4 regions of the Ensifer adhaerens genome follow, and region 4 is predicted to be linked to each of the others. Evidence: predicted binding sites of a transcription regulator. Region 4 holds the regulator's gene; each other region holds the start of a gene.
What was found. Region 4 encodes PhoB, which activates phosphate uptake and scavenging genes when phosphate is short. Its sites were predicted from a motif close to TGTCATNNANCTGTCAT; they were not measured.
Positions count from the first base shown of each region.

Region 1: the regulator PhoB is predicted to act here: its motif matches at 6,051-6,067, upstream of LAC81_RS19055 (DUF47 family protein).
Region 2: the regulator PhoB is predicted to act here: its motif matches at 3,999-4,015, upstream of phnF (phosphonate metabolism transcriptional regulator PhnF).
Region 3: the regulator PhoB is predicted to act here: its motif matches at 4,962-4,978, upstream of LAC81_RS13390 (DUF1045 domain-containing protein).

Region 1 is NZ_CP083349.1:3,923,347-3,930,860, forward strand. It holds gene LAC81_RS19020 (VOC family protein) at 1-380, shown strand, start outside; gene LAC81_RS19025 (adenosine kinase) at 468-1,460, shown strand; gene LAC81_RS19030 (SH3 domain-containing protein) at 1,501-2,040, opposite strand; gene LAC81_RS19035 (2-hydroxyacid dehydrogenase) at 2,337-3,341, shown strand; gene LAC81_RS19040 (GNAT family N-acetyltransferase) at 3,403-3,870, opposite strand; gene LAC81_RS19045 (molybdopterin-synthase adenylyltransferase MoeB) at 3,881-4,642, opposite strand; gene recF (DNA replication/repair protein RecF) at 4,763-5,887, opposite strand; gene LAC81_RS19055 (DUF47 family protein) at 6,091-6,735, shown strand; gene LAC81_RS19060 (inorganic phosphate transporter) at 6,735-7,514, shown strand, end outside.
Region 2 is NZ_CP083350.1:708,196-715,709, reverse strand. It holds gene phnK (phosphonate C-P lyase system protein PhnK) at 1-601, opposite strand, end outside; gene LAC81_RS23700 (alpha-D-ribose 1-methylphosphonate 5-phosphate C-P-lyase PhnJ) at 598-1,476, opposite strand; gene LAC81_RS23695 (hypothetical protein) at 1,473-1,745, opposite strand; gene LAC81_RS23690 (carbon-phosphorus lyase complex subunit PhnI) at 1,742-2,851, opposite strand; gene phnH (phosphonate C-P lyase system protein PhnH) at 2,855-3,463, opposite strand; gene phnG (phosphonate C-P lyase system protein PhnG) at 3,463-3,930, opposite strand; gene phnF (phosphonate metabolism transcriptional regulator PhnF) at 4,039-4,770, shown strand; gene LAC81_RS23670 (selenium-binding family protein) at 4,932-6,326, shown strand; gene LAC81_RS23665 (hypothetical protein) at 6,359-6,985, shown strand; gene LAC81_RS23660 (glutathione S-transferase family protein) at 7,021-7,514, opposite strand, start outside.
Region 3 is NZ_CP083349.1:2,722,473-2,729,986, reverse strand. It holds gene LAC81_RS13420 (helix-turn-helix transcriptional regulator) at 1-134, shown strand, start outside; gene LAC81_RS13415 (host attachment protein) at 263-712, shown strand; gene LAC81_RS13410 (trimethylamine methyltransferase family protein) at 749-2,335, opposite strand; gene mnmD (tRNA (5-methylaminomethyl-2-thiouridine)(34)-methyltransferase MnmD) at 2,503-3,216, opposite strand; gene LAC81_RS13400 (NAD(P)/FAD-dependent oxidoreductase) at 3,256-4,398, shown strand; gene LAC81_RS13395 (PRC-barrel domain-containing protein) at 4,466-4,855, opposite strand; gene LAC81_RS13390 (DUF1045 domain-containing protein) at 5,123-5,923, shown strand; gene puuE (allantoinase PuuE) at 6,051-6,980, shown strand; gene uraD (2-oxo-4-hydroxy-4-carboxy-5-ureidoimidazoline decarboxylase) at 6,980-7,483, shown strand.
Region 4 is NZ_CP083349.1:151,543-159,056, forward strand. It holds gene pstC (phosphate ABC transporter permease subunit PstC) at 1-1,351, shown strand, start outside; gene pstA (phosphate ABC transporter permease PstA) at 1,348-2,670, shown strand; gene pstB (phosphate ABC transporter ATP-binding protein PstB) at 2,684-3,499, shown strand; gene phoU (phosphate signaling complex protein PhoU) at 3,550-4,263, shown strand; gene phoB (phosphate regulon transcriptional regulator PhoB) at 4,518-5,201, shown strand; gene LAC81_RS00725 (GcrA family cell cycle regulator) at 5,271-5,792, opposite strand; gene LAC81_RS00730 (aspartate aminotransferase family protein) at 6,214-7,413, shown strand.

The sequences.
Region 1 (7,514 bases), 420 kb from region 4:
CCACCGCCGCCTTCTACATCGAGCACTTCCGCTTCCAAGCGCTCTTCACCAGCGACTGGTATGTGCATCTGCAGTCGGTCGAGGACGAACACGTGACGCTGGCCGTGCTCGACTATCGCCACGAGACGATCCCCGAGGAGGCGCGCGCGCCCACCCGTGGCCTTCTCCTGAATTTCGAGGTCGAGGATCCGGATCGCATCTATGCGCAAGCACTTACCGCCGGCCTGCCGATCCTGAAGACATTGCAGGACGAGGACTTCGGCCAGCGCCATTTCATCACCGCCGATCCGAACGGCGTGCTGATCGATGTCATCAAGCCGATCCCGCCAAGCGCCGAATTCGCCGCCGCTTACGATGAAAGCGCGCTTCCTACGGCTTGAAGCATAAGGCACGCGTCTTTTGTCTTCCAAATGGCCGGAAAACCGGTATTAACGAACACCGGCCATCACGGAGACCGGACGAGGTTCATGACAAAATACGACGTGCTGACGATCGGCAATGCCATCGTTGATATCATCGCGCGCTGCGACGATGCCTTTCTCAATGAAAACGGCATCATAAAGGGCGCCATGAACCTCATCGATGCCGAACGGGCCGAGTTGTTGTACTCGCGCATGGGTCCGGCGGTGGAGGCCTCCGGTGGCAGCGCCGGCAACACGGCAGCCGGTGTCGCCAGCCTTGGCGGCCGTGCCGCCTATTTCGGCAAGACCGCGAGTGACCAGCTCGGCGAGATCTTCGCTCACGACATCCGCGCCCAGGGCGTCTACTTCGAGACGAAGCCGCTCGAAAGCGTGCCGCCGACCGCACGCTCGATGATTTTCGTGACCGAAGACGGCGAGCGCTCGATGAACACCTATCTCGGCGCCTGTGTGGAACTTGGTCCCGAGGACGTCGAGGCCGACGTCGTCGCTGAGGCGAAGGTCACCTATTTCGAAGGCTACCTCTGGGATCCGCCGCGCGCCAAGGATGCCATCCGCGAGACCGCTCGGATCGCCCACGACAACGGCCGCGAAACCGCGATCACGCTCTCTGACAGCTTCTGCGTTCACCGCTATCGCGACGAGTTCCTTGAGCTCATGCGTTCGGGCACGGTCGATATCGTCTTCGCCAACCGGCAGGAAGCGCTGGCGCTCTACGAGACCGAGGACTTCGATCTGGCGCTGGAAAAGCTGTCGAAGGATTGCAAGCTTGCTGCCGTGACGCTGAGCGAAGAAGGCTCGGTGGTCGTGCGTGGCGACGAACGGGTTAGGGTCGACGCAACGCCGATCGCTCAGGTCGTCGATACGACCGGTGCCGGCGACCTCTATGCCGCGGGCTTCCTGCACGGCTACACGACCGGGCGCTCGCTCGAAGACTGCAGCAGGCTCGGCAATCTGGCCGCCGGCATCGTCATCGGCCAGATCGGGCCGCGGCCGATGGTCTCCCTGGAGAAGGCTGCCAAGCAGGCCGGTCTCGCCTGATTCGTCCGGATTGAGTTTTGTGAAAGACGGGCGCGCGGCCTTACTTGAAGGCCTCGCCCGGATAGGCGCCCCAGATCTCGCTCTGGGCGATCCAGCCTTCTACGCCCTGCGTCTCGACATGGCACCAGTCGCCATTGCATTCGCCGACACGCACGATCACGCCAGGCTCCATGCGGGCGGTGATCGGGGCGGTGCCCTGCGGGTCACGGCGCATGTTGACGAAGACGCCTTCGCCTTTGCCGCGCATCCACGGTGCGGCGACAGCTGTACGGTCGCCGGAAAGCAGCGCCTGGTTGACCCAGCCTTCGGTGCCGTCGGCGTCGCGGATACGGCGCCAGTTATCGTATTCCTGGATGATTTCCACCGGCACGCCGGGCTTCATATAGCGGAAGGCGACCGCGTAATCGACACTCGGGCCGATGCGGAGATTGACGCTCTTGGACTTCAGGCTGACGAAGCGCGGCAGCGGCAGCCCGCTGGCGCCCTTGGCGGCCTGAGCGTATGCGGCCGATGTCATGATCCCGGCGCCAAGGCACGCGGCAATCAACGAGAGCGAGAATCTGGAAATGATGTGACGCATGACGAAGCTCACTTTCCGTGGCCCTGTAGCGCCGCGTATGTAGTGAGGCGCACAAAGGCCGCTGCAGCACTTTGAGTTGCTGCATGTTTTGTCCTTCAATCGGTGACGACCAAGGGAAACATGCAGTAGCTTATGCAGGCGCAGTTCATTCGGGCCCCGCTCCGCGGACTGAAATCGCGGGGATGACGACGCGAGTTTTGTTTGTCTTCCCGGTGGGGTCTGGTAGAAATTGCGGCTACAGGGAGAAAGTATCGCCCAACTTGGTTAAGGACCCGTCAACAAGGCCCGTCGCAGCAATGACAAGCAAGAAGAAGCCCACGGTCTACATCACCCGCAAATTGCCGGACATCGTCGAGACGCGGATGCGCGAACTCTTCGATGCGGAGCTCAACATCGACGACACGCCGCGCAGCCAGCCCGAACTCGTTGCTGCGGTCAAACGAGCCGACGTGCTGGTGCCCACGGTGACCGATCGCATCGACGCGGCGCTGATCGAGCAGGCCGGCCCGCAGCTGAAACTGATCGCCAGCTTTTCGAATGGCGTGGACAACATCGATGTCGACGCGGCTGCACGCAAGGGTATCACCGTCACCAACACGCCGAACGTGCTGACCGAGGACACGGCTGACATGGCGATGGCGCTGATCCTTGCGGTGCCGCGCCGGCTTGCCGAAGGTGCGCAGATCCTGACCGATCGCAAGGGCGAGTGGGCTGGCTGGTCGCCGACCTGGATGCTCGGCCGCCGCATTGCCGGCAAGCGCATCGGCATCGTCGGCATGGGCCGGATCGGCACTGCCGTCGCGCGCCGCGCCAAGGCCTTCGGCCTTTCGATCCACTATCACAACCGCCACCGGGTGAAGGCGGAAACCGAAGAGATGCTGGAGGCGACCTACTGGGACAGCCTCGACCAGATGCTTGCCCGCGTCGATATTGTCTCGGTCAACTGCCCGTCGACGCCGGCGACCTATCACCTGCTCTCGGCCCGTAGGCTGGCACTGATGCGACCGGACAGCTACATCGTCAACACCGCCCGCGGCGGCATCATCGACGAGACGGCGCTGATCAAGTCGCTGCGCGAGGGCAAGATCGCCGGCGCCGGCCTCGACGTCTTCGAGAATGAGCCGGCTGTCAATCCGAAGCTGATCAAGCTCGCTGGCGAAGGCAAGGTCGTGCTCTTGCCGCATATGAGCTCAGCGACGCTCGAAGGCCGCGTCGACATGGGCGACAAGGTGGTGATCAACATCCGCACCTTCTTCGACGGCCACCGTCCGCCGGACCGGGTGCTGCCGGGCCGCGACTGACCGCGAAGCGCTGCACGGCCCCGTCGTGCGGTTGTCCACCGGCTTCGCTCAAACTTGGAAGCTAGAGCGTCTTGCGCATCTCGATCGCTGTCGGCCGGGTAAATCCGGGATGACACATGGTGCCGCTCTGGATGAAGCCCCAGGCGGCAAAGGCGCGGTGGTTACCGGTGAGTTCGATGCGGGTAAGCAGCCGTAGCGCGGGCAGGCTGAGCACGCGCGCCGTCGCCTCCGCTTCGGCGAGCAGCAACCGGCCGACGCCCTTTCCTTGTGTCTGCGGGGAAACCGCGAGCTTGCCGATGTAGAGACAATCGGCTTCAGGCTTGCAGAAGATGCAGCCGACGAGCCGTTCGCCATCGCTGACACCGAAGGCGATCTCGTCATCGATCTTTTGGCGGAGCGATTCGAGGTTCAATGCGTGTGCTGATGACGGCGGATCGATCAGCCCGTCCATGTAGGAGAAGGCATAAAGGATCAACGCCAGCAGTTCCTCGTGCCGTTCGAATGTTGCGTCGATGCGAAAGATCTGCAGCATGCTCGGCCTACGCTCTGTGACGATAGCGGATGGTGTTGAACTGCGCCGTCAGTGCGTCATACATCAATAGCCGCCCAACGAGTGGCTCGCCGAAACCGGCGATGACCTTGATCGCTTCCATCGCCTGCAATGTACCGATGACGCCCGTCAGTGCGCCGACAATGCCTGCCTCGGCGCAGGAGGGCACGACGCCGACCGGTGGCGGTTCCGGGAAGAGATCTCGGTAAGACGGGTTCGGCCGTCCATCGGCGCCGGCGGTGTAGGGCATCAGCACGGTCAGCGATCCATCGAAGCGGCCGACGGCACCCGTCACCAGCGGGATGCCCACTGCCGCCGCCGTATCGGCTGCGAGATAGCGTGTGTCGAAATTGTCCGAGCCGTCGATCACCAGGTGATATTGCCGGAACAGTGCCTCGGCATTGTCGGGATTGAGGCGGAGGCGGTGTTCGTCAACGCTGACATGCGGATTGAGCGATGCAATCGCCTCGGCTGCCCGTTCGACCTTGGCGCGATCGATATCCTCAGTACGGTGGATAATCTGCCGCTGCAGATTGGAGAGCGCGACCGTATCGTCGTCAACGATGCCGATCCGCCCGATGCCTGCCGCCGCGAGATAGGAGAGGACAGGGGCGCCCAGGCCTCCAGCGCCAATCACCAGCACGCGCGCGGCCTTGAGTTTCTGCTGCCCTGCACCGCCGATCTCCGGCAGTACGATGTGGCGGGCGTAGCGGGAGATCTCCGATTGATCGAGCTTATTCTCAACGGTCATCACCGCGTCCTCTTCATCCGGCTCGGCCGGGGCGGCCGGCCTTTGGATCACAATGATCCATCTGGTTGGAGTGAGTTAGGGACGCAAAACTGCAAACACTTGTCCTCATCCCGCTCATTTCTATCCCGTTACGCTGCCGTGCGAAACGGTCAGGAAGCGGCCGCGCTCGCCAACTGCCTCGAACATCGCCTGGTCCGTGCCGGTCATGAAGGCCTGGCCGCCGAGGCCATCGACGAGGTCGAACAGAGCCGCACGCCGGTTGACGTCGAGATGGGCGGCGATCTCGTCGAGCAACAGGATCGGTGCGTGGCCGGTCATGTCGCCGACGAGGCGCGCATGCGCCAGCACCAGGCCGACGAGCAAGGCCTTCTGCTCCCCGGTCGAACACCGCGCCGCCTCCATATCCTTGTCGCGGTGGCGCACGAGCAGATCGCTCCGGTGGGGTCCGTCGAGCGTACGGCCCGCCGCTGCGTCGCGCGAGCGCCCATCGCGCAGCATCGCCAGATATTGCTCTTCGAGATCATAGGCCGGGCGATGGCCTTCACCGTCGAGAAAGCCGGAAAGCGCCAGGTGCGCCGACGGGAAGACGGTGTCGTCCACGTTCCGTTCGACGAGCGCGGTCAATAGGCCGAGCATTTCTTGGCGCGCCAGCGCCATGGACACGCCGAGACCGCCCATCTCGCGCTCGATCGCCGTCAGCCAGGCCGGGTCCGGGCGAAATTCGCTAAGCAGGCGGTTGCGGCTGCGCATCGCCCGGTCGAATTCGCTGGCGCGTCGGCCATGCTCCGGATCGAGCGAAAGCACGAGCCGGTCTAGGAACCGGCGCCGGTCGGCCGAGGGGCCGGTGAAGAGCCCGTCCATCGACGGCGTCAGCCAGAGAACACGCAGGTGATCCGTCAATTCGTCGACGGCCGATGCCGGCGTTCCGTTGAGCCGCAGCCGTCGGGATTGTCCTTCCGTCGCACCAGCGGTGCCGGTGCCGATCTCGACCGGCCCTTCCATGCCTTCGACGTCGGCAAAGACGGAAAACCCGTCGCTAGCGCCGACGCGCGTCACGTCGGCATAGGCCGCACGCCGGAGGCCCCGCCCGGGTGACAGGAAGGAGACTGCCTCCATAAGGTTGGTCTTGCCGGCGCCGTTCTCCCCCGTCAGCACCACATGGCGCTGGTCGAGCTCCAGCGAGAGCGCCGAATAATTGCGGAACTCCGTGAGCTTCAGGCGGTTGAGAAAGACCTTATGTGGCATCGGTAGTCCGGATTCGACGTTGCGCGCAGCTAGGACGAAAGCAGGCGCCAAGGCAAGGTGAAACGGCATGCTTGTCCATATCGGGGCAAGTTGGCCAATTTCGGCGGGGGAAAGGCGACAAACCCCTTGGATGAGGTGCTTTTCTTGGGCGCTCCGGTCAAATATGACAGTCTCATGACAATCCACGAATGGACATATTTGTGATGCTGGCTTGGTTCCGCAAACTACTTCCCCGCGAGGATCGCTTTTTCGACCTCTTCGCAAAACACTCGCTCACCGTCGTCGGTGCCGCCGAAGCGCTCGACAAGCTGCTTGCCGGCGGCGACGACATGGAAAAACAGTGCGACCGGATCGTCGCGCTTGAAGATGAAGCCGATCACATTACCGCCGATGTGCTTCTGGCCGTCCGCCGGTCCTTCATCACGCCCTTCGACCGTGGGGACATCAAGGATCTGATCCAGTCGATGGATGATGCCATCGACATGATGCACAAGACGGTCAAGACAATCCGGCTCTACGAACAGAAGAGCTTCGACCCCGGTATGCGCGAAATGGGCACGATCGTCGGCCGTGCTGCGCATCTGATTGCCGAGGCCGTGCCGTTGCTCGACCGTATCGGCGTCAATCACGACCGCCTCATCGCCATCGCCGAGGAGGTCACCCGCCTCGAGGGACACTCCGACGAACTGCACGAGCAGGGTCTCAAGGACCTGTTCCACCGTTACGGCGCGAGCAACCCGATGGCCTATATCATCGGCAGCGAGATCTATGGCCAGCTGGAAAAGGTCATCGACCGTTTCGAGGACGTCGCCAATGAAATCAGTGGCATCGTGATCGAGAACGTCTGATGGATGCGACGCTCGCCTTTCCGTTGCTCGTCGGGCTGATCGGCATCGCGCTGTTCTTCGACTTCCTGAACGGTCTGCACGATGCCGCCAATTCCATCGCGACGATCGTTTCGACGCGGGTGCTCAGGCCGCAATATGCGGTCCTGTGGGCGGCCTTCTTCAACTTCATCGCCTTCCTGTTCTTCGGCCTGCACGTGGCCGAGACGCTCGGCAAGGGTATCATCGATCCCGGCATCGTCACGCCGCTGGTGATCTTCTCGGCGCTCATGGGGGCGATCGTCTGGAACATCGTCACCTGGCTCTTCGGTATCCCGTCGAGCTCCTCGCACGCGCTGATCGGCGGCCTCGTCGGCGCCGGCCTTGCCAGCACAGGGTTTAGTTCCATCGTCTGGACCGGCCTTCTGAAGACCGTAGGCGCCATCTTCATGTCGCCGGCGATCGGTTTCTTCCTGGCGTTGATGTTGGTGTTGATCGTCTCCTGGCTCTTCGTGCGGCAGACGCCCTTTGCCGTCGACCGCACCTTCCGCATCATGCAGTTCATCTCGGCCTCGCTCTATTCGCTCGGCCACGGCGGCAACGACGCGCAGAAGACCATGGGTATCATTGCCGTTCTGCTCTTCTCCCAGGGCTATCTCGGTTCGGAGTTTTACGTGCCCTTCTGGGTGGTGATCACCTGCCAGGCGGCGATCGCGCTCGGCACGCTGTTCGGCGGCTGGCGCATTGTTCACACCATGGGCTCGAAGATCACCAGGCTCAACCCGATGCAGGGCTTCTGCGCC
Region 2 (7,514 bases), on a different replicon from region 4:
GGTCGTGCACGAGACCGCGCACCAGGTCGAGCAGGCGCGCCTGGACAGACACGTCGAGACCGCCGGTCGGCTCGTCCATGAAGACGAGGCGGGGGGAGGTCACGAGGTTGCGGGCGATCTGCAGGCGCTGGCGCATGCCGCCGGAGAAGGCGCGCGGCTGGTCGTCGATGCGGTCGACGCCGATCTCCACCCGCTCCAGCCAATCGCTGGCGGTGGCGCGAATGTTGCCGTAGTGGCGATCGCCGACGGCCATCAGCCGTTCGCCGACATTGGCGCCAGCCGAAACCGTCATGCGCAGACCATCGGCCGGGTTCTGGTGCACGAAGCCCCAGTCCGTGCGCATGAGGAACCGGCGCTCGGCTTCGCCCATGCGCGCGAGGTCGCGGTACTGACCGTCGCGCATGTGATATTCGACGATGCCGGAGGTCGGCATCAGGCGGGTCGAGAGGCACGAAAGAAGCGTCGTCTTGCCGGAACCGGATTCGCCGACGATGGCCAGCACCTCGCCCGCATAGAGCTCGAAGGAGACGTTGCGGCAGCCGATGCGGCTTCCGTAGAACTTCGAGACGTCGTTCACTTTCAGAAGCGGGAGCGTACTCATTCTGCGGCTTCCTTTCGGGCAAGCATGTGACCTGCATGGCCGCAGGCGCGGCGGTCTTCGCAATGATCGGTGTCGGAGCAGACGAACATGCGCCCGCCCTTGTCGTCGAGAATGACCTCGTCGAGATAGACGTCCTCGGCGCCGCAGAGTGCGCAGGGCTTGTCGAAGCTCTGGATCTCGAACGGATGGTCGTCGAAATCGAGGCTGACGACATCGGTATAGGGCGGCACGGCATAGATCCGCTTTTCGCGGCCGGCACCGAAGAGCTGCAGCGCTTCCGACATGTGCATCTTCGGATTGTCGAATTTCGGCGTCGGCGACGGGTCCATCACGTAACGCCCCTCGACCTTGACCGGATAGGCATAGGTGGTGGCGATATGACCGTTGCGGGCGATGTCCTCGTAGAGCTTCACATGCATCAGCCCGTATTCCTCGAGCGCATGCATCTTTCGCGTCTCGGTCTCGCGCGGCTCGAGGAAGCGCAAGGGTTCCGGGATCGGCACCTGGTAGACGAGCGTCTGGCCTTCGGTGAGCTTTTCCTCCGGAATGCGGTGGCGCGTCTGGATGATCGTCGCTTCCTTCGTCTTGGTTGTGACCGCGACATTGGCGACCTTCTGGAAGAAGGCGCGGATCGAGACAGCGTTGGTGGTGTCGTCGGCGCCCTGGTCGATGACCTTCAGGACGTCCTGCGGACCGAGGATCGAGGCGGTGACCTGGACGCCGCCGGTGCCCCAGCCATAGGGCATCGGCATTTCACGCGAGGCGAAGGGCACCTGATAGCCGGGAATAGCGATCGCTTTCAGGATCGCGCGGCGGATCATGCGCTTCGTTTGTTCGTCCAGATAGGCGAAATTATAGGTAGCAAGGTCGTTCATCGCCGATTACCCTTGAGTGTGTCGACCGCGGATGGGGCCAGGATTTGAGCGAGATTTTCGTCTGGGTGGTTGGGATCTTTGTGCTGTGCTCTGCGGTTGCCGGCCTGTTCGGCATAGCCCGTCGGCCACAGCGCGAACCGGATCGCAGAGTGCGCAAGAGCGACGGATCCGGGGATGCCGGGTTCGCCCCCGCCGCTGACGGTGGCGATTGCGGCGGCGGGGATGGTGGCGGTGATTGAACCGCTAGGGCTGGCGGTATGCCCGATCATTCGGCCGCCTCCCGCTGTTCCTTCACCGTGTCGCCGGCATGGGCCGCCTCGTAGTCGCGCCGCATACGGCGGACGAGGTCGAGTTCGGCCTGGAAGTCGACATAGTGCGGCAGCTTCAGGTGCTCGACGAAGCCGGTCGCCTGGACGTTGTCGGCGTGCGAGATGACGAATTCCTGGTCCTGGGCGGGTGCGACGACATCTTCGCTGAACTCGTCGGTGCGCAGTGCCCGGTCGACCAGCGACATCGACATCGCCTTGCGTTCGCTCTGGCCGAAGACGAGGCCGTAGCCGCGGGTAAATTGCGGCGGCTGCTTGGCCGAGCCCTTGAACTGGTTGACCATCTGGCATTCGGTGACGCGGATGGCGCCGAGCGAGACGGCAAAGCCGAGTTCCGGCAAGTCGAGCTCGACTTCCACTTCGCCGATGCGGACTTCGCCGACGAAAGGATGGGTGCGGCCGTAGCCGCGCTGAGTGGAGTAGGCAAGCGCCAGCAGGAAGCCTTCGTCGCCGCGGGCGAGCGCCTGCAGGCGGAGGTCCCGGGCCATCGGAAATTCCATCGGCTCGCGGGTCAGGTCGCCCATGACATGGCCCTCGGGCATCTGGCCGTCACCCTCGATCAGGCCTTCGCCGTCAAGAATGTCCGAGACGCGCATCACGTGTTCGCCAGGCTCCTTGACCGCCGGCTCCGCGACGGTTTCGTCGGAGATCAGGGAGGGATCGAGCAGGCGGTGGGTGTAGTCGAAGGTGGGGCCGAGCAATTGGCCGCCGGGCAGATCCTTGTAGGTTGCCGAAACGCGGCGCTCGACCTTCATGTTGGCGGTGTCGACCGGCTCGGAATAGCCGAAGCGCGGCAGGGTCGTGCGATAGGCCCGCAGGATGAAGATCGCCTCGATCATGTCGCCGCGGGCCTGGCGAACGGCAAGCGCTGCGAGCGCGCGATCATAGAGCGAGGCTTCCGCCATCACCCGGTCGACGGCAAGACCGAGCTGCTCGACCACCTGGTCGGTGGTGATCGAGGGAAGGTTGCGGTCGCCGCGGCGGCGGTCGGCGAGAAGGCGGTGCGCATTGGCAATGGCGGCTTCCCCGCCCTTGACGGCTACATACATGGTTCACGCCTCCTTGAGCGAAAGACGGGTTGTACGTGGCAGGCAGACGAGCTTGTCGCCGGCGGTCAGCACGAGATCGACGCCACGCGGAAAGATCGCGCGATTGGCGGTCCAGAATTCGAGAAAGACTTCCGGCAGGCCCTTCACTGCAACCTCCGTCTCGTCCTTGATGCCGGGACCCTTGGCGACGAATGCCTGGCCGCCGGTCAGCGCTTCGACTTCGATGACGAGCGTCGTCGAACGATCCGGATATTCCTGCGTGCCGAGCGAGAACTGGTCGAAGCCCGGGAAGGCGGCGGCCTTTTCGATGAAGGCGAAGCGGGCTTCGGTCTTGCTGGTGGTGACCGCGGCGCCCGTATGGAACGCGATCCACTGCGGAACCGCCGACTTGCCGAGCGCCGGCGTCAGCCAGACGGGCGTATCATGGTCGCAGAGCGTGAGGGCAACCGCGCCAGCGGCCGCACCGAGCGGAGCAGGAGGCGTGCTCGTCGAAGCGAGGCGCTTGGCCGTGCCCGGACGGGCGAAACCGTCCATCAGGTCGCGAAAGACGGATTGGGCAGCAAAGACCGGATCGGCAAAGGCGCCGGCGTAAATCTGCGATTGGCTGGCCATCAGTCGTCTCCCCGGACCATGGTGAAAAAGTCGACGCGGGTTGCAGCAGTCTCTTCCGCCTTGCGGCGTTCTTCCTGCGCGAGCCGTTCGGCAACGCGGCCAAGCAGAGCCTCGACGCTGGCCTTGTCGCCGTCACGCTGGGACAGTGCATCGAAGATCGCCGCGAGCCGTGCGCGCTGCCGATCGGTGCCGAGCATCTGGCCGTGGCCGATTTCGCCGGTCGAAAGGCGGATGGTGGCGCGCGAGACTGTCGCCTCGCCGAGATTGAAGGGATCGCCGCCACCGCCGATGCGGCCACGGACCATGACGAGACCGGTTTCCGGACCGCGAACCGGATGAACCTCCGGCTTGTCGGCCAGCGCTTCCCAAGCGGCGGTGAGCTCGTCGAGGGTTGCGCGGGCGAAGAGCCCCATGGCCTTCTTGCGCGCCGGATCCGGCGGGCTTTCCTGTTTCAGCTTCGCATCCATCATTTTCACCTCAAATGTCTATTGATCTAGACAACTGTACATCTTATACTTTTCCATAACGTCCGCAAATGACAGGCTTGTGACATGCCAATGCGAAAAGACCCGGCAATGCGAAAAGTGGTGGAGCGCCAGACCGGCGTCGCCCTGTGGCGACAGATCGCCGACCGGATCCGCTTGGCAATCAGCAATGGCGACTATGACGCGACCGGCATGGTGCCGCCGGAAACGGTGCTTGCCGGTGAGTTCGGCGTCAACCGGCACACGGTCAGAAGCGCACTGGCGGCGCTTGCCGAAGAGGGGCTGGTGCGTGCCGTCCAGGGGCGCGGCACGATGATCGAGCGCAAGGAAAGGGTGAGTTATCCGATCTCGAAGCGCACGCGATTCTCACAGGGTCTCGGCCACCAGGTGAAGGAAATCGGCTCGCGGCTGCTCGGCCACGCCGAATTGCCGGCAACCGGCGAAGTGGCGAGCGCGCTTGCCATCAGACCCGGTGATCCGGTGATCGAACTCAGGACCGTCAGCAGCGGCGATGGCCGACCGCTGTCAGTGTCGTCGAGCTACTATCCGGCGCACCGCTTTCCGCGCATGGCCGAGGAGTTTGAACGGTTGCATTCCGTCACCAAGGCCTTTGCCGCCCATGGGCTTGACGACTATGTGCGCGCCTCGACCGAAATCGTCGCCCGCCATGCCGACGCCGAGGAGCTTTCGATGCTGAAGCTCTCCCCTGGCGCAATCGTGCTCGAGGCGCAATCGCTCAATGCCGATCTCGACGGCAAACCGATCGAGTATTCCCGCACCCGCTTTGCCGCTGACCGGATGAAGCTGCGGATCGAGACATAGGAGCGCGTCGCCAACCGCCTCGCGGCGACAAGGCCACATCCAGTCACAAGCGCGCGATCGACGAAATAAGGCGGACAGGCCGCATTTCCGACGCGTTTTTGCCGCATCAAAGGCCTGCATCAGGAACCGCGCATTGGGAATTCTCTAAAGGGAGAATGGTAATGGCGACGTGGCGACCCGATCCCTCCTTCTATCCATCACCGCGCATGGCGGCCAAGGCACCAAAGGAAACGCTCGCCTATGTGGCGGCGTTCGATCCGGACCGAAGAAGGCCGGATGCCATCGCGGTTGTCGATGTCGATCCGGCCTCTCCGAACTATTCGCAAATCGTCGGCCAGGTCGAGATGCCGAATGTCGGCGACGAGTTGCATCATTTCGGCTGGAACGCCTGTTCCTCGTGCCTCTGCCCCAACGCGCCGCATCCACATGTCGAGCGGCGCTATCTGGTGGTGCCGGGCCTGAGGTCCTCTCGCCTGCACATCATCGACACCAAGCCGGACCCGCGCAATCCGAAGATCGTCCGGGTGATCGAGCCCGCGGAAATTGCCGAGAAGGCAAATTATTCGCGGCTGCACACCACCCATTGCGGACCTGAAGGCATCTACGTCAACGCACTCGCCGACCGCGACGGCAAGGCGCCTGGCGGCATCTTCCTGCTCGACCATCAGAGCTTCGACGTGCTCGGGCAATGGGAAATGGATCGAGGGCCGCAGAAGCTCGCCTATGATTTCTGGTGGCATCTCGGCCATGACACGATGATCACCAGCGAATGGGGCACGCCGGATACCTTCGAGAACGGGCTGGTTCCGGAGGTGCTGCTCGGCTCGAAATACGGCCGGCGCTTGCATTTCTGGGATCTGCACAAGCGCAAGCACCTGCAGGAGATCGATTTCGGTGAGGAACACCAACTCGTCTTCGAACTGCGCCCGGCCCATGATCCGACCAAGGCCTATGGTTTCGTCGGCTGCGTCATCAGCCTGAAGGATCTCTCGGCATCGATCTGGACCTGGTATCGCGACGGCGACCGCTGGGCGGTCAAGAAGGTGATCGAGATTCCGGCGGAACCGGCCGATCCGGATCTCCTGCCGCCGGTGCTGAAAGGCTTCAGCGCCGTCGCGCCGCTCGTCACTGATATAGATCTGTCGATGGACGACCGGTTCCTTTACGTCTCCTGCTGGGGCACCGGAGACATGATCCAGTACGACGTATCCGACCCCTTTGCGCCAAAGGAAACGGGCCGGGTGCGGATCGGCGGCATCGTTTCGCGTGCGCGCCATCCGAAGACGAAGAATGGCGCTCTGAACGGCGGACCGCAAATGGTCGAGATCAGCCGGGACTGCAAGCGGGTCTATTTCACCAATTCGCTCTACGGCGCCATCGATCCGCAGTTCTATCCCGATGGAATCGACGGCTGGATGGTCAAACTCGATGTCGCCGACGGTGGTGGGATCGCCTTCGACGAGAAGTTTTTCGTCGACTGGCCGAAAGGCCATCGCCCGCACCAGGTTCGCCTCGAAGGCGGGGACTGCTCGTCCGATTCCTATTGCTATCCATAGGGAGGGGTGGCCGTGCGGCTCTGCTTGGACGAATGACGACCGTCTGGCCGTGGCTTTCGATTGTCGCCCTCGGCGCCTTTCACGGCATAAATCCGGCGATGGGCTGGCTCTTTGCCGTGGCGCTCGGTCTTCACCGCCAGAGCCGCCGGATCGTCTGGCTGTCGCTTGCGCCGATCGCGGTGGGGCACACCGTCTCGGCCAGCCTGACGCTGGCGGTTGTCGTCATGTTCGGCGCAGTGCTGGAGCCGCTCCATTTCAGGCTGGTCGCGGCTCTGCTCATTCTCAGTGTCGCTGCCTACGGCGCGCTCTACGGACACCGTCATCGGGTGAGGGTCGGCATGCGGGTCGGCATGGCCGGTCTCGGCCTCTGGTCTTTCCTGATGGCGACGAGCCATGGGGCGGGCCTGATGCTGGTGCCGGCGGCCCTCAGCCTTTGCGTGGCGGATCGTCCTGGCGATCTTGCAATCTCAGGCTCGCTTCCGGTCGCGTTCGCCGCCGTTGCGGTTCATGGCGCAGCAATGCTGGCCGTCGTCGCGGTGGTGGCGACCTCCGTCTTCGAGTGGCTTGGCCTTGCGGTGCTCCGCTCGACATGGATCAACTTCGATCGCCTGTGGACGTTGGCGCTCGGCGCAACCGGCATCGTGCTCTTGGTTCAATGACGAAATGGCCGCCGATGGAGCCCGCACGGGCCCGTCTAGTTTAGCCCTTTCACGTAACTGATGTAGCCGCGCACATCGGTGGCCGGCCCGGTGTAGGCGTCGCCAAGTGTCTCCTCCATTTTCGTGACATAGGTCTTCGCCCAACCCGGCAACGGGTAGTCGATCGCCGCCAGGAATTCGAGCGTTGCCGCCAGCCGGATGTCGGCGATGGAGGGCCTGGCCCCGCCGATGAAGGGCTTGTCGCCGATATAGAACGTGCGAAAGACGTCAAGCGGTTCGGCAAGTGCTTCAACTGCTGCGCGGCGCGCCCTCTCCTTCGTCTCTGCGTCCGCATCGCTGCAGCCAACTTCACCCGGATAGAGCGGGAAGTTCAAAACCGGATAGGTGGCCCGGGCGAGGTAGGGATAGAAGGTGCCGATCAGATAGAACATGGCGCTGTCGATCATGGCGCGGGTCTCTGGGTCCTTCGGATAGAACTGGTCGAGCCCATGCTTGTTGCAAAGGTACTGCATGATCGCGCAGCTCTCCC
Region 3 (7,514 bases), 1.6 Mb from region 4:
TGACGGGCTGGTGCGAGCTGAGGTCGGACTTCCGGGATTTCCGGGTTGACAGGATCAGCGCGCTTCACGTCGAGCGCGAACGCTACGAGGTGACTCCGGAGCGTAGCTTCGAGGCCTATATCGCTCGGATGTGATCGGGGCGTCACGGCCAAACAATCATCGTCACAGCCTGCTTTCTATGGAACCGGATCGCGGTTCGTTCGTTTCCTTTACAGGGTCTCTATGACCCCTCGCGATCCACACCTTTCACTGGGAGACAATCGTGCAAAACCGGACTTGGATACTGGCCGCGGATGGTAACACCGCGCGCATCGTCAAGGGCGTGAACCTGTTGAAGGAGGACCGCCAGCGGCCGGAGGAGGAGACCTTTCACACCGAACCGAAGCGTGTTCAGGACATCATGGCCGACAAGCCGGGTCGGTCACATTCGTCCGTCGGGCACGGCCGCTCGGCCATGGAATACAAGAGCAATCCTGTTCGCGAGGAACAGCAGCGCTTCGTCGCCGACGTGGCCGAAAAGCTGGAAGGCTACGCGGCCGACCAGGCGTTCGACAGCCTGGTGATCTGCGCTGCGCCGAGGACCCTCGGAGATCTCAGGAAGCAGCTCTCCGCGCATGTTCGGGAGCGGACCGTCGCCGAGATCGACCGCAACTGCGTTGCCGCCTCCACGGAGCAATTGATCGCAACGGCGCGGGCCGCGGTGTTCCCCTAAGCCAACGGCTTCAGTTCCGCTTCGCCGCGCGTCCCGTCAGAAGTCCGTCGGGACGCCACCTTCCTCTTTGCGTTTGGCCACAAAGGCATCTAGCTCTTCTTCGATTGCGGGATCGAGGTGCGGACGCTCGTATTCGTTCAGTTTCTGCTTGAAGACCCGGTTGGCATGGTCGTAGGTCGTCGGCCGTCCGGCTTCGGTCCAGGTCTCGAAGTTGCGCCAGTCGGAAAGGATCGGCGAATAGAAGGCGGTCTCGTAGCGCTGCAGCGTGTGCAACGTGCCAAAATAATGGCCGCCGGGGCCGACGTCGCGCACCGCATCGAGGCCCAGTGCGTCCTCGCTGACATCGAGCGGCGTCAGATATTCTGCCACCATCTGCAGCATGTCGACATCGAGGATGAACTTCTCGAATGAGGCCGTCAGGCCACCCTCGGTCCATCCGGCTGCATGCATCACGAAGTTGCCGCCACCCTGGGTCAGCGCCCAGAGCGACATGGCTGACTCGTAGGCGGCCTGGGCGTCGAGCGTATTGGCGGCATTGGTGTTCGAAGTCCGGTAGGGGATGCCATATTTGCGGGCGAGCTGGCCGCCGGCAACCACCGCCTTCATGTATTCAGGCGTACCGAAGGCTGGGGCACCGGTCTTCATGTCGACGTTGGAGGTAAAGCCGCCATACATCACCGGCGCGCCGCGCCTGATCATCTGGGTGAAGGCGATGCCGCAGAGCGCCTCGGCATTCTGCTGGACCAGAGCGCCGGCAATCGTCACCGGGGCCATGGCCCCGGCGAGGGTGAAGGGCGTGACCACCACGACCTGGTTGCGCGAGGACATCTCGATGATGCCCTGGAGCATCGGCCCGTCGAGGCGGAGCGGCGAGGAGGTGTTGATAATGGTGAAGAGCGAAGGCTCGCGCTCCATCTGTTCCATCGAAATGCCGCGGCCGATCCGGGCGATCTCGATGCCGTCGGTGTTGCGCTGCTTGCCCAGGGAATAGGCGTGGAACACCTTGTCGGTGAGCTTCACCATGTCCGAGAGGCAATCGAGGTGACGCACCGAAGCATGCAGGTCGACCGGCTCGACCGGATAGCCCCCGGTCGTGTGCACGATGTCGTAGGATTGGGCGAGCTTCACCAGCTTGCGGAAGTCTTCGTGGTTGCCCGTCCGGCGGCCGCCGTCACGATCGGCGACGAAGGGGGCGCTGGCGATCTGGGCGAAGACGAGATTGTTGCCACCGATCGCGACGTTGCGCGCCGGGTTGCGGGCATGCATGGTGAAGGAGGAAGGGGCGGAGGCGATCATCTCCATGATCAGCCCGCGGTCGAAGCGCACGCGGTCGGTACCGGCCACCACGTCGGCGCCGGCGGCCTTCATCCGGTCGCGAGCCTCCGGCAGTATGATGTCCATGCCGATCTCTTCGAGGATCGTCAACGATGCGTCGTGGATCGCTTCGAGCGCATCCTCGGACAGAACGGTGGACTTTGCCAGCGTATTGACAAGATTGAGGTATTTGCCGCTGGGGGATTTGCGCGCCCGTTCGGCTCCGCGGCCGCCTGGCCTGCGGCGCCGCTCCAGCGGCGACGAAGCTGCATCGCCGGTTGCTGCATCGGGAAACTGATCGTCGTTCATGAAGGACCCACCGCGTTGCCGATGGCTGTGTGTCGCAGATTCCCGGTTGCTATGGCCCGCCATTTGCGACAGTTCAGTTCTCTGGTGGAGTAAATCGCTTCCGCTGACGCAATTTTGCGGACCGATGGCGCAACCGTTCAAGACACGCCGCCATCGAGGAGGCGTCCCTAGGAGCGCTCACCCCGCAGCATCTCGCGCTTGCCTGCAAAACCCTTGCGTTTCTCGACGACGAAGCCGGCGGCCTGGAGATTGCGCCGGACGAAACCGGCAGCGGCGTAGGTCGCAAAGCTGCCGCCGGCGACGGTCCTTTCGAACACGAGCCGCATCAGCTCTTCCGACCACATATCGGGATTGCGCGAGGGTGCGAAACCGTCGAGATACCAGGCATCGAACGACCGAGCGCGGGCAACCCCTTCCAGGGCGGGGCTGCAGACGACAGTGAGGCTGACGTCGTCGCCGAAATCGATACCGACGTCACCGTTGGGCACTGCCGGCCAGCGCGAGACCAGGGCCTGGCGTTCGGTGTCAATCTCCGGCCAGTGGCTGAGCGCGCGCGAAATCTCGTCAGCGGCCATCGGGAAACGCTCGAACGAGACGAAGTGCAGACGGTCGCCGGCACCTGCGGTGATCTTCCACTGGCGCCAGGTTTCGCAGAAATTTAGGCCGGTGCCGAAGCCCAGTTCGCCGATGCGGAAGGTGCCGGCGCCGACCCAGCGTTCCGGCAGGCCATTGCCTGAAAGGAACACGTGGCCGCATTCCAGCCGCCCGTCGGTGCGGCAATAAAAGTGATCGCCAAATTCCCGGGAATAGGGCATATCGCCCTCGTGCCAATCAAGGTTTTGGTGCGCTGGCGGGTCGATCGGGTCTGCTGGTCCTGTCATGGCAAAGGCGATAATCCGCCGGCCGGAGAAGGTCAATCGATGAGCGAACTTTTGGTCATCGGCGGCGGCGTCATGGGGCTGTGGGCCGCCCTTTGCGCCGCGCGCAAGGGCATGAAGGTGCGGCTCGTCGAGCAGCGGGCAATCGGCGCCGGAGCCAGCGGCGGCCTGCTGGGCGCGCTCATGCCGCATATGCCCGATCGCTGGAATGAAAAGAAACAATTCCAGTTCGATGCGCTGGTGTCGCTCGAAGAAGAGGTCGCACAGCTCGAAGCCCAGACGGGATTGTCGACCGGCTATCGGCGCACCGGGCGGCTGATGCCGCTTGCCAAGGCACATCTGCGTGACATCGCTCTGCGGCATGAGCAGGATGCGCAACAGCAATGGCGCTCGGGCGCGCGGCAATTCTTCTGGCATGTCCAGGAGAACGGACCGGAGGGCTGGCCCGCCGAAGAGGCAACGGCGCATGGCGTCGTTTTCGATACGCTCGCCGCACGAGTGTCGCCGCGCCGCACTTTATCGGCCCTGCGCGCCGCGCTGTCGCAGTGGCACAATGTTCTGATCGATGAAGGCTCTGGCGTTCACAGCATCCTGCCGGCGCATGGACAGGTCGAGCGCGACGATGGCAGCCGGCTCAGCTTCGACCATTGCATCATCTCTGCCGGCGTCGGCAGCTTCCCGCTGATCGATGCCGTGTCGGGCCCGCTAAAAGCGACGAGCGGTACGGCGGTCAAGGGCCAGGCAGCGCTGCTGAAGGCGGACGTCGATCCGGACCTGCCGATCATCTTCACCGACGGCGTCTATGTCGTCGCTCATGACGACGGCCATGTGGCGATCGGCAGCACCAGTGAGAACAGCTTTGCCGATCCGCTATCCACGGACGAACTGCTCGACGACCTGCTGCGGCGCGCAACCCTCCTGGCGCCGCGTCTGGCTGACGCCCGGATGGTAGAGCGTTGGGCCGGACTCAGGCCGAAATCGGCCGGGCGCGAGCCCACGGTCGGGCGGCATCCTGATCATCCGAACATCTCCGTGCTGACCGGCGGCTTCAAGGTGAGCTTCGGCATTGCGCATCGTTTGGGGCGTTTCGTCATCGACGAGATCGCCGGCGTTCCGACGATCGATATCCCCGAATCCTTCCTTTGCCGGAATCACATCGCAGCGCTTCGGGAGAAGCACCTCTAGGACTGGACACAGTGAAGGCCCCGCCGCCGGCGGAGCCTTGAATATTCGTACAATCGCTAGTCCGACCTTACATCCAGTAGGGCGGCACGCCGTAATAGTCGTAGACGCGGCGGCCGTTTTCTTCGTTCCAGTCGTATTCCTCGTTGCCGCGATACTTCGGTGCACGGTCGACCTGATCGCGCGTCACGTCGGTGCGGTAGCCGCCAAGGTTCTGGTCATAGGTCAGCTTCGCCCAGGGCAGCGGATAGTGGTCTTCGCCAAGGCCGAGAAAGCCGCCGAAACCGAGCACGGCATAGGCCACGCGACCGCTGCGCTTTTCGATGATCACGCGCTCGATCGAGCCGATGTGCTTGTTGTCGGAGCCATAAACCTTCGTGCCTTCAACCTTGTCGCTCGCAATCAGGTCATGAGTTTCCTTGATACGGGCGTCCTGCAGGTTTGCGTTGTGATAGCTCACGCTTCTTCTCCATCCTTGATTGTTACCAAAAGGGAACGGCTGGCTGGATGGATGGTTCCGAAAATCTGGCGAAGACCGGCGCACTCGCGCGGTTTTTCCCTGTCCACTTCGTCAATCTGTCACGCAAATCACCTAAGACGCGGCCAACAGATCACGATGATCCCGCGTCGGGGCATCGAAGATCATGAGGGTGATCGAACTCATTGGGCGGGATGAGGAATCCGCAGGTACTTTTCCTCATGCCGTAAGGGATAACCGGAGCCAGCCATGCGCTACGCCATTTGTTTTACACCGCCGATGGCCGACCCGCTTTCCGTGGTCGCCGCAAGCTGGCTTGGGCGCAACGTCTATTCCGGCGAACCGACCGAACTGCCTTCGGTCGCGGGCCTGAGCTCCGCCGACATCGCCTACCACACGGCCGTGCCGCGCCGCTTCGGGTTCCATGCGGTGATGATGTCGCCCTTTCGTCTGCATCCGGACATGACGGAATCACAGCTGCTGAAGGCGCTGATGCATTTTGCCGGCGCACAGACGCCGTTTGAAATCGATCGTCTGGAGGTCGCGCGCATCGGCCGGTGCTTCGGCCTGATGCCGCAGGTACCGAGCACCGCGATGCATCTTTTGGCGGCCAACGTCGTTCAGGAATTCGATGCCTTTCGCGCGCCGCTCAGCGAGGACGAGATCGAGCGTTCCGACCCGGATCGGCTGACCGCACCGCAGTTTTCCAATCTCCATCGCTGGGGCGATCCTCATGTGATGGACGAATATCGCTTCCACATGATGCTGACCGGCCCGTTGGCGTCCGACGCGATGCGCCAGGTCGAGCCACCCCTGCGCGAGCTATTGGAGCCGTGCCTTGCGACGCCGCTTTCCATCGGCAGCCTTGCCCTCTTCGTAGAGCAGGAGAGCGGTGCGCCGTTGCGTGTGCACTCGCAGCATCCGCTCGGCAAGATCTCCACGAACGCCCGCGCCGAGCGCGCCAAACGCATGGTCGCCGATCCCTCGCTCGGTTCGGGATCGATGCGACCCTTACCGCTCATCGTCGCGGCATTGATGGCGCAGCGTTAGCAACAGCACAGAATTCAGCCTTCGTCTCTCTCCGAGATCACCGTTCAGCGACCCTCCGCTGGCAGATTTCGGTATCGACAATCCGGTCGGCGGTGATACCGTTCGGGAAAAATCGAAGGGTGATTTGATGTCTGAGACTAAGTATCCGCGCGATCTCGTTGGCTATGGCCGCAATCCGCCGAAGGCAAACTGGCCGGGCGACGCGCGCATTGCCGTGCAGTTCGTGCTGAATTACGAGGAGGGTGGCGAAAGCTGCATTCTCGATGGCGATCCGGCTTCCGAATGCCTGCTATCCGAGATCGTCGGCGCGCAGCCCTGGCATGGCCAGCGTAACCTCAACATGGAATCGATCTACGAGTACGGCGCGCGCTCCGGTTTCTGGCGGCTGTGGCGCATGTTCACGAGCCGCAACGTGCCCCTGACTGTCTACGGCGTGACGCAGGCGATGGCGCGCAATCCGGAAGCGGTTGCGGCCATGAAGGAAGCCGGCTGGGAGATTGCCAGCCACGGCCTGCGCTGGCTCGAATACAAGGATTTCCCCGAAGAGGTCGAACGCGAGCATATCCGCGAGGTCGTCCGCCTGCACACGGAGCTCACCGGCGAGCGGCCGCTCGGCATCTACCAGGGCAAGCCTTCGTCCAATACGCTGAAGCTGGTGCTGGAAGAGGGCGGTTTCCTCTATTCCTGCGACAGCTATGCCGACGAACTGCCCTATTGGGTGCCCGGCCTGCCGGCCGACAAGCCGCACCTGATCATCCCCTACACGCTTGACGCCAACGACATGCGCTTCGCAACGCCGCAGGGCTTCAACAGCGGCGACCAGTTCTTCAGCTACCTGAAGGACACATTCGACGTGCTCTACGAGGAAGGCCGCCAGGGCGACGCCAAGATGATGAACATCGGCCTGCACTGCAGGCTCGTCGGGCGCCCGGGTCGTGCGGCCGCGCTCGCCCGCTTCATCGATTACGTCATGTCGCATGACAAGGTCTGGGTGCCCCGGCGCATCGATATCGCCAACCACTGGTACCAGCACCACAAGCCGGAAGGGGCGCTCTGATGTCCGACCGCGACGCCTTCGTCGCCCGTTTCGGCGACGTGTTCGAGCATTCACCCTGGGTGGCCGAACGCGCCTTCGATCGCGCCACGACGGCGGGCCTGATGGCGGGCAACGTGCATTCGGCACTCTGCCAGGCTTTTCGTGCGGCATTGCCGCGCGAGAAGCTACAGGTCTTGCGCGCCCATCCCGATCTTGCCGGCAAGCTGGCGATCGCGGGCAAGCTGACGGCGGACTCGACGGCGGAGCAAGCGTCTGCCGGTCTCGACCGGCTGACGCCCGAGGAGCATCAGCGCTTCACGGCGCTGAACGATGCCTACACGAAGAAATTCGGCTTTCCCTTCATCATCGCGGTGAAGGGGCTGACCAAGGGCCAGATTCTCGCCTCCTTCGAAAGCCGCATTGACAATTCGCCCGAAGAGGAATTTGAAACCGCTTGCGCGCAGGTGGAGAAAATCGCCCGCCTGCGGCTGCAGTCGATGCTTCCTGGAGACGAAAATGCCTGACAAAACCGTTCGATACGCGTCCTCACTCACC
Region 4 (7,514 bases):
CTACGTCGCCATCTGGGCGATGCTGCCGGCGGCGCTCGTCCTCGGCGCGTGGCTGATTGCTGCTCCCGTCTATATCGACGGAAGCACGCGGGCAGCCCTGCCGGATACTGTTCAGAGCCAGGGCGCAGCGGCCGTCCAGCTCGCGCTTGGTCAGGTCAAATCCGTCGCCGGCGGCTTGCTGCGCTTGAGCGGCGAGGAACTTGCGGCGCTCCAAGGCGGCACCGCCAATCTCCGCTCGACGCTTGCATCCAAGGGTGTCGCCCTTGCCGGCGAAGGCGAGCCCTACATGGTCACCGTCGCCCAGCACTTCAACGCGATGACTGCGGCCAACCGTTGGCTCATGACGGCGGTCGTTCTGTTGATCGCGATTGCCGGCGGCATCTATGCCATTCGCAACGTCGCCACCCGCTTCCGGGCGCGCAACCAGGTTGAGCGGGTCATTCTCGGCTCGCTGATCGTTGCCTCGTCCATTGCCATCCTGACGACGGTCGGTATCGTCGCCTCGATGCTGTCGGAAGCCGGCCGTTTCTTCACCATGGTCTCGCCGTTCGAGTTCTTCTTCGGCACGGTCTGGGATCCGCGCTTCGCTGCTGCCGGCAGTGGTGGTGCCTCCGGTCAGTTCGGCTTGATCCCGCTTCTCGCCGGCACGCTCTACATCGCCTTCGTCGCCATGCTCTTTGCGGTGCCGATCGGCCTTTTCGCAGCCATTTACATGGCGGAATATGCAAGCCCGCGCCTGCGTTCGACCGCAAAGCCGCTACTTGAAGTGCTCGCCGGCATCCCGACCATCGTCTACGGTTTCTTCGCACTGGTAACCGTTGGCCCGTTCCTGCGTGACATCTCGGCGCAGCTGAACGGTCTTGCCACCGGCAACTACCAGAACTTCATCCAGGCGCAGAGCGTTGTCACCGCCGGCATCGTCATGGGCATCATGCTCATCCCGTTTGTGTCGTCGCTCTCCGACGACATCATCACCCAGGTGCCGCGTGCACTGCGTGACGGCTCGCTCGGTCTCGGCGCCACCCGCTCGGAAACGGTCAAGAAGGTTATCCTTCCAGCAGCCCTCCCGGGCATCGTCGGCGCGCTGCTTCTGACCGCCTCGCGCGCCGTCGGCGAAACCATGATCGTGGTGCTGGCAGCCGGTGTGGCGGCCCGCATGCAGATCAATCCGTTTGAACCGATGACGACGGTGACCGTGAAGATCGTCAACCAGCTCACAGGCGACCTCGAGTTCACCTCGCCGCAGACGCTGGTGGCCTTCGCGCTGGGCATCACGCTCTTCGTCATCACGCTCGGCCTCAACATTTATGCGCTCTACATCGTGCGCAAATACCGGGAACAGTACGAATGACCGACATCGCTTCCCCGACCGTCCGGATCTCCGCCCGTCCCGCATCCGCCAAGCGCGATATCGGCATCAAGCGACGCTATGCCGCCGAACGCCGGTTCCGCGCCTACGGTATCGCCGCAATCAGCACCGGTCTCTTTTTCCTGGCGCTGCTGCTGTGGACCGTCATTTCCAACGGCTACACCGCATTCCAGCAGACGACGATCACGCTGCCGATCGAGTTCACCGAAAAGGTCATCGACCCCAACGGCGAACGCACGACCGACAGCAAGGTCCTGATGACTGCCAACTATCCGCTGCTGGTGCGCGACGCGCTCGTCAAGCAACTCGGCATCGACGCGACCAAGCGCCCGCTCGTCAAGCAGGCGACCGACATGGTCTCTGCGAGCTCCCGCACGCTGCTGCGCGACATGGTCGTGGCTGATCCGTCCATCATCGGCAAGACCGTTCCGGTCACGCTGCTGGCAGAAGCCAATATCGACTCCGCCAACAAGGGTCAGATCGACCTCAAGGTCGACGAGAGCAAACGCAAGGTCAAGGACCAGCAGGTCACCTGGATGAACGAGCTTGCAAGCGCTGGCATCCTGAAGAAGAGCTTCAACACCGGCATCTTCACCTTCGGCGCCTCCAGCCGTCCTGAAGCGGCAGGCGTCGGCGTTGCTGCCCTCGGTTCGTTCTACATGATGCTGATCGTGCTCGTGCTGTCGCTGCCGATCGGCGTCGCCGCCTCGATCTATCTCGAAGAGTTCGCTCCGAAGAACCGGCTCACCGACCTGATCGAGGTCAACATCAACAACCTCGCGGCCGTTCCGTCGATCGTCTACGGTCTGCTGGGCCTCGCCGTCTTCATCAACTTTGCCGGCATGCCGCGCTCGGCGGCTGTCGTCGGCGGCTTCGTGCTGACGCTGATGACGCTTCCGACGATCATCATCGCCACCCGCGCGGCCTTGAAGGCGGTTCCCCCGTCGATCCGCTCGGCGGCACTCGGCCTTGGTGCCTCGAAGATGCAGACCATCTTCCACCACGTGCTGCCGCTGGCAATGCCGGGCATCCTGACCGGTACGATCATCGGTCTTGCCCACGCGCTTGGCGAAACCGCGCCGCTTCTTCTGATCGGCATGGTCGCCTTCGTCGTCGATTTTCCCGGTTCGCCGATGGAACCGTCGACGGCGCTGCCGGTGCAGATCTACATGTGGGCCAACGAGGCGGAACGCGCCTTCGTCGAGCGCACCTCCGGCGCGATCATCATCCTTCTCATCTTCCTCGTCGTCATGAACCTTGGCGCCATTCTGTTGCGACGTCGCTTTGAGCGCCGTTGGTAGTGAGGTAATTACTATGAACATCATGTCAGAAGCAGCAGTCGAGAAGGCCTTGGATCAGAAAATGAACACCGTGCCCTACAAGATGATCGGCAAGGATGTGTCGGTCTACTACGGCGAGAAGCGGGCGCTTTTCGACGTCAACCTCAACATCCGGGAAAACACGGTAACGGCGCTGATCGGCCCGTCCGGTTGCGGCAAGTCGACCTTCCTGCGCACGCTGAATCGCATGAACGACACCATCGAGAACTGCCGCGTCACCGGCAAGATCACGCTCGATGAGGACGACATCTACGATCCGACCATCGACGTCGTCGAACTGCGCGCTCGCGTCGGCATGGTCTTCCAGAAGCCGAACCCGTTTCCGAAGTCGATTTACGACAACGTGGCCTACGGTCCGCGTATCCATGGACTTGCCCGCACCAAGGCGGATTTCGACGAGGTCGTCGAGACCAGTCTGCAGAAGGCCGGTCTGTGGAACGAGGTCAAGGACCGCCTGCACGAGCCGGGCACGGGGCTTTCCGGTGGCCAGCAACAGCGACTGTGCATTGCGCGCGCCGTTGCCGTTAGCCCGGAAGTGATCCTGATGGACGAGCCCTGTTCGGCACTCGACCCGATTGCGACCGCCAAGGTCGAGGAACTCATCCACGAACTGCGCACGAACTTCACGATCGTCATCGTGACCCACTCGATGCAGCAGGCCGCCCGCGTTTCGCAGCGCACCGCCATGTTCCACCTCGGCAATCTCGTCGAGGAGAACGACACCGACAAGATGTTCACCAATCCGGATGACCAGCGCACCCAGGATTACATCATGGGCCGCTTCGGCTGAGGCCAATTACGGCTGCAACAGTAACTGGAAAGCGCCTGTAAGGATCGACGATCATGTCCATGCATATCATGTCCGCCTATGACGAAGAATTGAAGTACCTGACGCGCCGCATCTCGGAGATGGGCGGTCTTGCCGAGCAGATGGTTGCCGAATCCGTTCGCGCCCTGGTCAATTCCGACCTGGCTTTGGCGCAGAAGGTGATCTCGGACGACACCATTCTCGACGATGCCGAGCGCCAGATCGGCGAGAAGGCGATCGTCACGATCGCCAAGCGCCAGCCGGTCGCCGCCGACCTTCGCGAGATCATGGGGTCGATCCGCATCGCCTCCGATCTGGAGCGTGTCGGCGACCTCGGCAAGAACACCGCCAAGCGCGTGATCGCGGTTGCCGGTTCCGGCATTCCGCGCAAGCTCGCACGCGGTCTCGAGCACCTTGCTGAGCTCGCTCTGGTGCAGCTCAAGGAAGTGCTCGACGTCTACGCCTCGCGCTCGCCGGAAAAGGCCAACAGCATCCGTGAGCGCGACGAGGAGATCGATGCGATCTACACCTCGCTGTTCCGCGAATTGCTGACCTACATGATGGAAGACCCGCGCAACATCACGCCCTGCACGCATCTTCTGTTCTGCGCCAAGAACATCGAGCGTATCGGCGACCACGCTACCAACATCGCCGAGACGATCTACTACATGGCGACGGGTGCCCAGCCGGAAGGCGAGCGTCCGAAGGATGACAACACGTCGACGTTGGGCTCGGTCAACGACTAGGTTGGAGCGGGATGCGAGGGGAAGCTGCCTACACTCTTCTCCATCCCTTTCTAGCGCCGAACGCGCGTTCGCAATGCATGCCCCATGAATATCATCCGGTCGCGGCTCCGGTCGCGGCCCCGAATTCCTGTATCTGAAGCACGCGGCTTTCGCACCGTCTTTGAAAACGGCGGTTGTGCTCCAGATTTAGAGTGTCTGAGCGCCGGACGGTCCACTGGACCCACACGGCACTCACGGTAAGGAGTGGTTACCTGATGTTGCCAAAAATCGCCGTGGTCGAGGACGAAGAGGCGCTGAGCGTCCTGCTGCGTTACAATCTGGAAGCGGAAGGCTTCGACGTCGATACGATCCTCAGAGGTGACGAGGCGGAGATCCGGCTTCAGGAACGTCTGCCCGATCTCCTCATTCTCGACTGGATGCTGCCCGGCGTCTCCGGCATCGAGCTGTGCCGTCGGCTGCGCCAGCGCCCGGAAACGGAGCGGTTGCCGATCATCATGCTGACGGCGCGCGGCGAGGAGAGCGAGCGCGTTCGTGGTCTGGCGACCGGGGCAGACGACTATGTGGTCAAGCCGTTCTCGACGCCGGAGCTGATGGCTCGCGTCAAGGCGATGCTGCGCCGGGCGAAGCCTGAAGTGCTCTCGACGTTGCTGCGCTGCGGCGACATCGAGCTCGACCGGGAAACCCACCGCGTTCATCGCCGTAGCCGCGAAGTTCGCCTGGGGCCGACGGAGTTCCGCCTGCTGGAGTTCCTGATGTCCTCTCCGGGCCGCGTTTTTTCGCGTTCGCAGCTGCTGGACGGGGTCTGGGGTCATGACATCTATGTCGATGAGCGCACCGTCGACGTCCATGTCGGCCGCCTGCGCAAGGCGTTGAACTTCTCGACCATGCCCGACGTCATTCGCACGGTCCGCGGCGCCGGATACTCGCTCGAGAGCTGAGAAAGACGACTTGAAGCCAATAAAAAAGGGGCCAGTCGGCCCCTTTTCCTTTTGTTCCCGTGCGGCGCCTCAGCGCATCCGACGGCGCTCGGCCGAGGGCTGGTAGGCAAGCCGTGCATGGAAGCTGCAATAGGGCGAGGATTCCGGCGAGTCATTGCCGCAGAAGTGGAACTCTTCCTTCAGCGGGTCGCCGATCGGCCACTTGCAGGTGCGCTCGGTGAGCTGGGTCAGCTCGAGGCGGCGCGACATCGGCACGACCACGTCGGTGCTGATGCTGAAATCCTGCTCTGCCACGAGATCGACTTCGATCTCTTCCTTGAGAACCGTGGCGCCGGACGGGCGGGCAACGGTGCGGGTCGCAACGCGCGCGGCGTAGTTCGGTGCGCGCGGGGCCGAGGTCGGCCGCTTCGGACGGGCCGCAGCGGTGGTGCTGCCGCCAGCCTTGGCGCGTCCCGGGAGGCTCAGGCGATGAACCTTGCCGATGACAGCGTTGCGGCTGACACCGCCGAGCTGTGCCGCGATCTGGCTAGCGCTCAGGCCCTCGGACCAAAGCTTCTTCAGTTTCTCCACCCGCTCGTCAGTCCAGTTCATTTCTGCACTCTCCGTTCTCAGCGTTGGGGATGGCAGAATCCCTCACCGCACCCCGGCTGAACCCCGAGGCTGCAAACGCGATAACTCTTTTGGTGACTAGGTCCGCCGCATGCGTCTAGTAATTGAATGTTAACGTACTGACCGTCGGACTCCGTGGCAAGAGTCCGGGGAATCGAGCCGAATCGAATTCGTAGTTTTCCCCAACTTGCTCGATCAGCGTTGCATTTTTGCAAGCCCTTCCGACTGATTTTTTCGCCGCAGGGAAACGGGCCTTGTCATCGCGCTGCAAGGCTTGGTTTTGTTGACATTGCAGTGCGAAATGGGAATAGTGCCTGCGCCGCCGCAAGGCGGCATTTTTGATTTTTATCGGGCCGCACGAAGCCGCGGGATCGATGCCGACTGGAGTGAAGGAGAGCCTCGCATGACTGCAACCACGCCGCTTTATGATACCTACATGCGCGCGCCGTTGCGTTTCGAGCGAGGAGAGGGCGTGTGGCTGATTGCCGAAGATGGCTCGCGCTACCTCGACTTCGCTGCTGGCGTTGCCGTGAACTCGCTTGGTCATGCGCATCCGCACCTCGTCGAGGCGCTGAAGGCACAGGCCGAGAAGGTCTGGCACCTTTCCAACCTGTACGAGGTTCCGGGTCAGGAAAGCCTTGGGCGTCGCCTGGCAGCCGTCACCTTTGCCGATCGGGTCTTCTTCACCAATTCCGGTGCGGAAGCGCTGGAGTGCGCGATCAAGACGGCGCGGCGCTATCACTTCGCCAAGGGGCAGCCCGAGAAGTTTCACGTCATCACCTTCGAGGGTGCCTTCCATGGCCGCACCATCGCGACGATTGCGGCCGGCGGCCAGCAGAAATACATCGAAGGTTTCGGGCCGAAGGCGCCGGGTTTCTACCAGGTTCCGTTCGGTGACATCGCAGCCGTCAAGAATGCGATCACCGAGGAGACTGCGGCGATCCTGATCGAACCGATCCAGGGCGAGGGCGGCATTCGTCCGGCGACCAAGGAGTTCATGCAGGAATTGCGCGCGCTCTGCGACGAGTTCGGCCTGCTCCTGATCCTCGACGAGGTTCAGACCGGCGTCGGCCGTACCGGCAAGCTATTCGCCCATGAATGGTCGGGTATCCGCCCGGATATCATGGCCGTGGCCAAGGGCATCGGCGGCGGTTTCCCGCTCGGCGCTTGCCTTGCGACGGAAGAGGCGGCTGCCGGCATGGTGGCGGGCACGCATGGTTCCACCTATGGCGGCAATCCGCTGGCCATGGCCGTCGGCAACGCCGTGCTCGACGTCATCCTCGCGGACGGCTTCCTCGCCCATGTGCGTGATGTCGCGCTCGTCTTCCGCCAGGGCCTTGCCTCTCTGAAGGACCGCTTCCCGGATGTCATCGAGGACATCCGCGGCGATGGCCTGATGCTGGGCATCAAGGTGAAGGGGCCCTCGGCCGATCTCCTGAAGGAAATCCGCGCCGAGAAGCTCCTGGCCGTCCCGGCCGGCGACAACGTATTGCGCCTGCTGCCGCCGCTGACGGTGACGGCGGAGGAAGCGCGCGAGGGTCTCGCACGCATCGAGCGCGCTGCCGAGGCAGTGCGCAAGGCCGGCGGCAACGCTGCCGCTTAACGGATAGGACCGACGCCGACACAGGGTGTTAGAATGATCTTCGTGCGTTCACGCGGAATGCGTGGCGCACCAGGGATCGATTTTTCAGACAGGAACCGAGT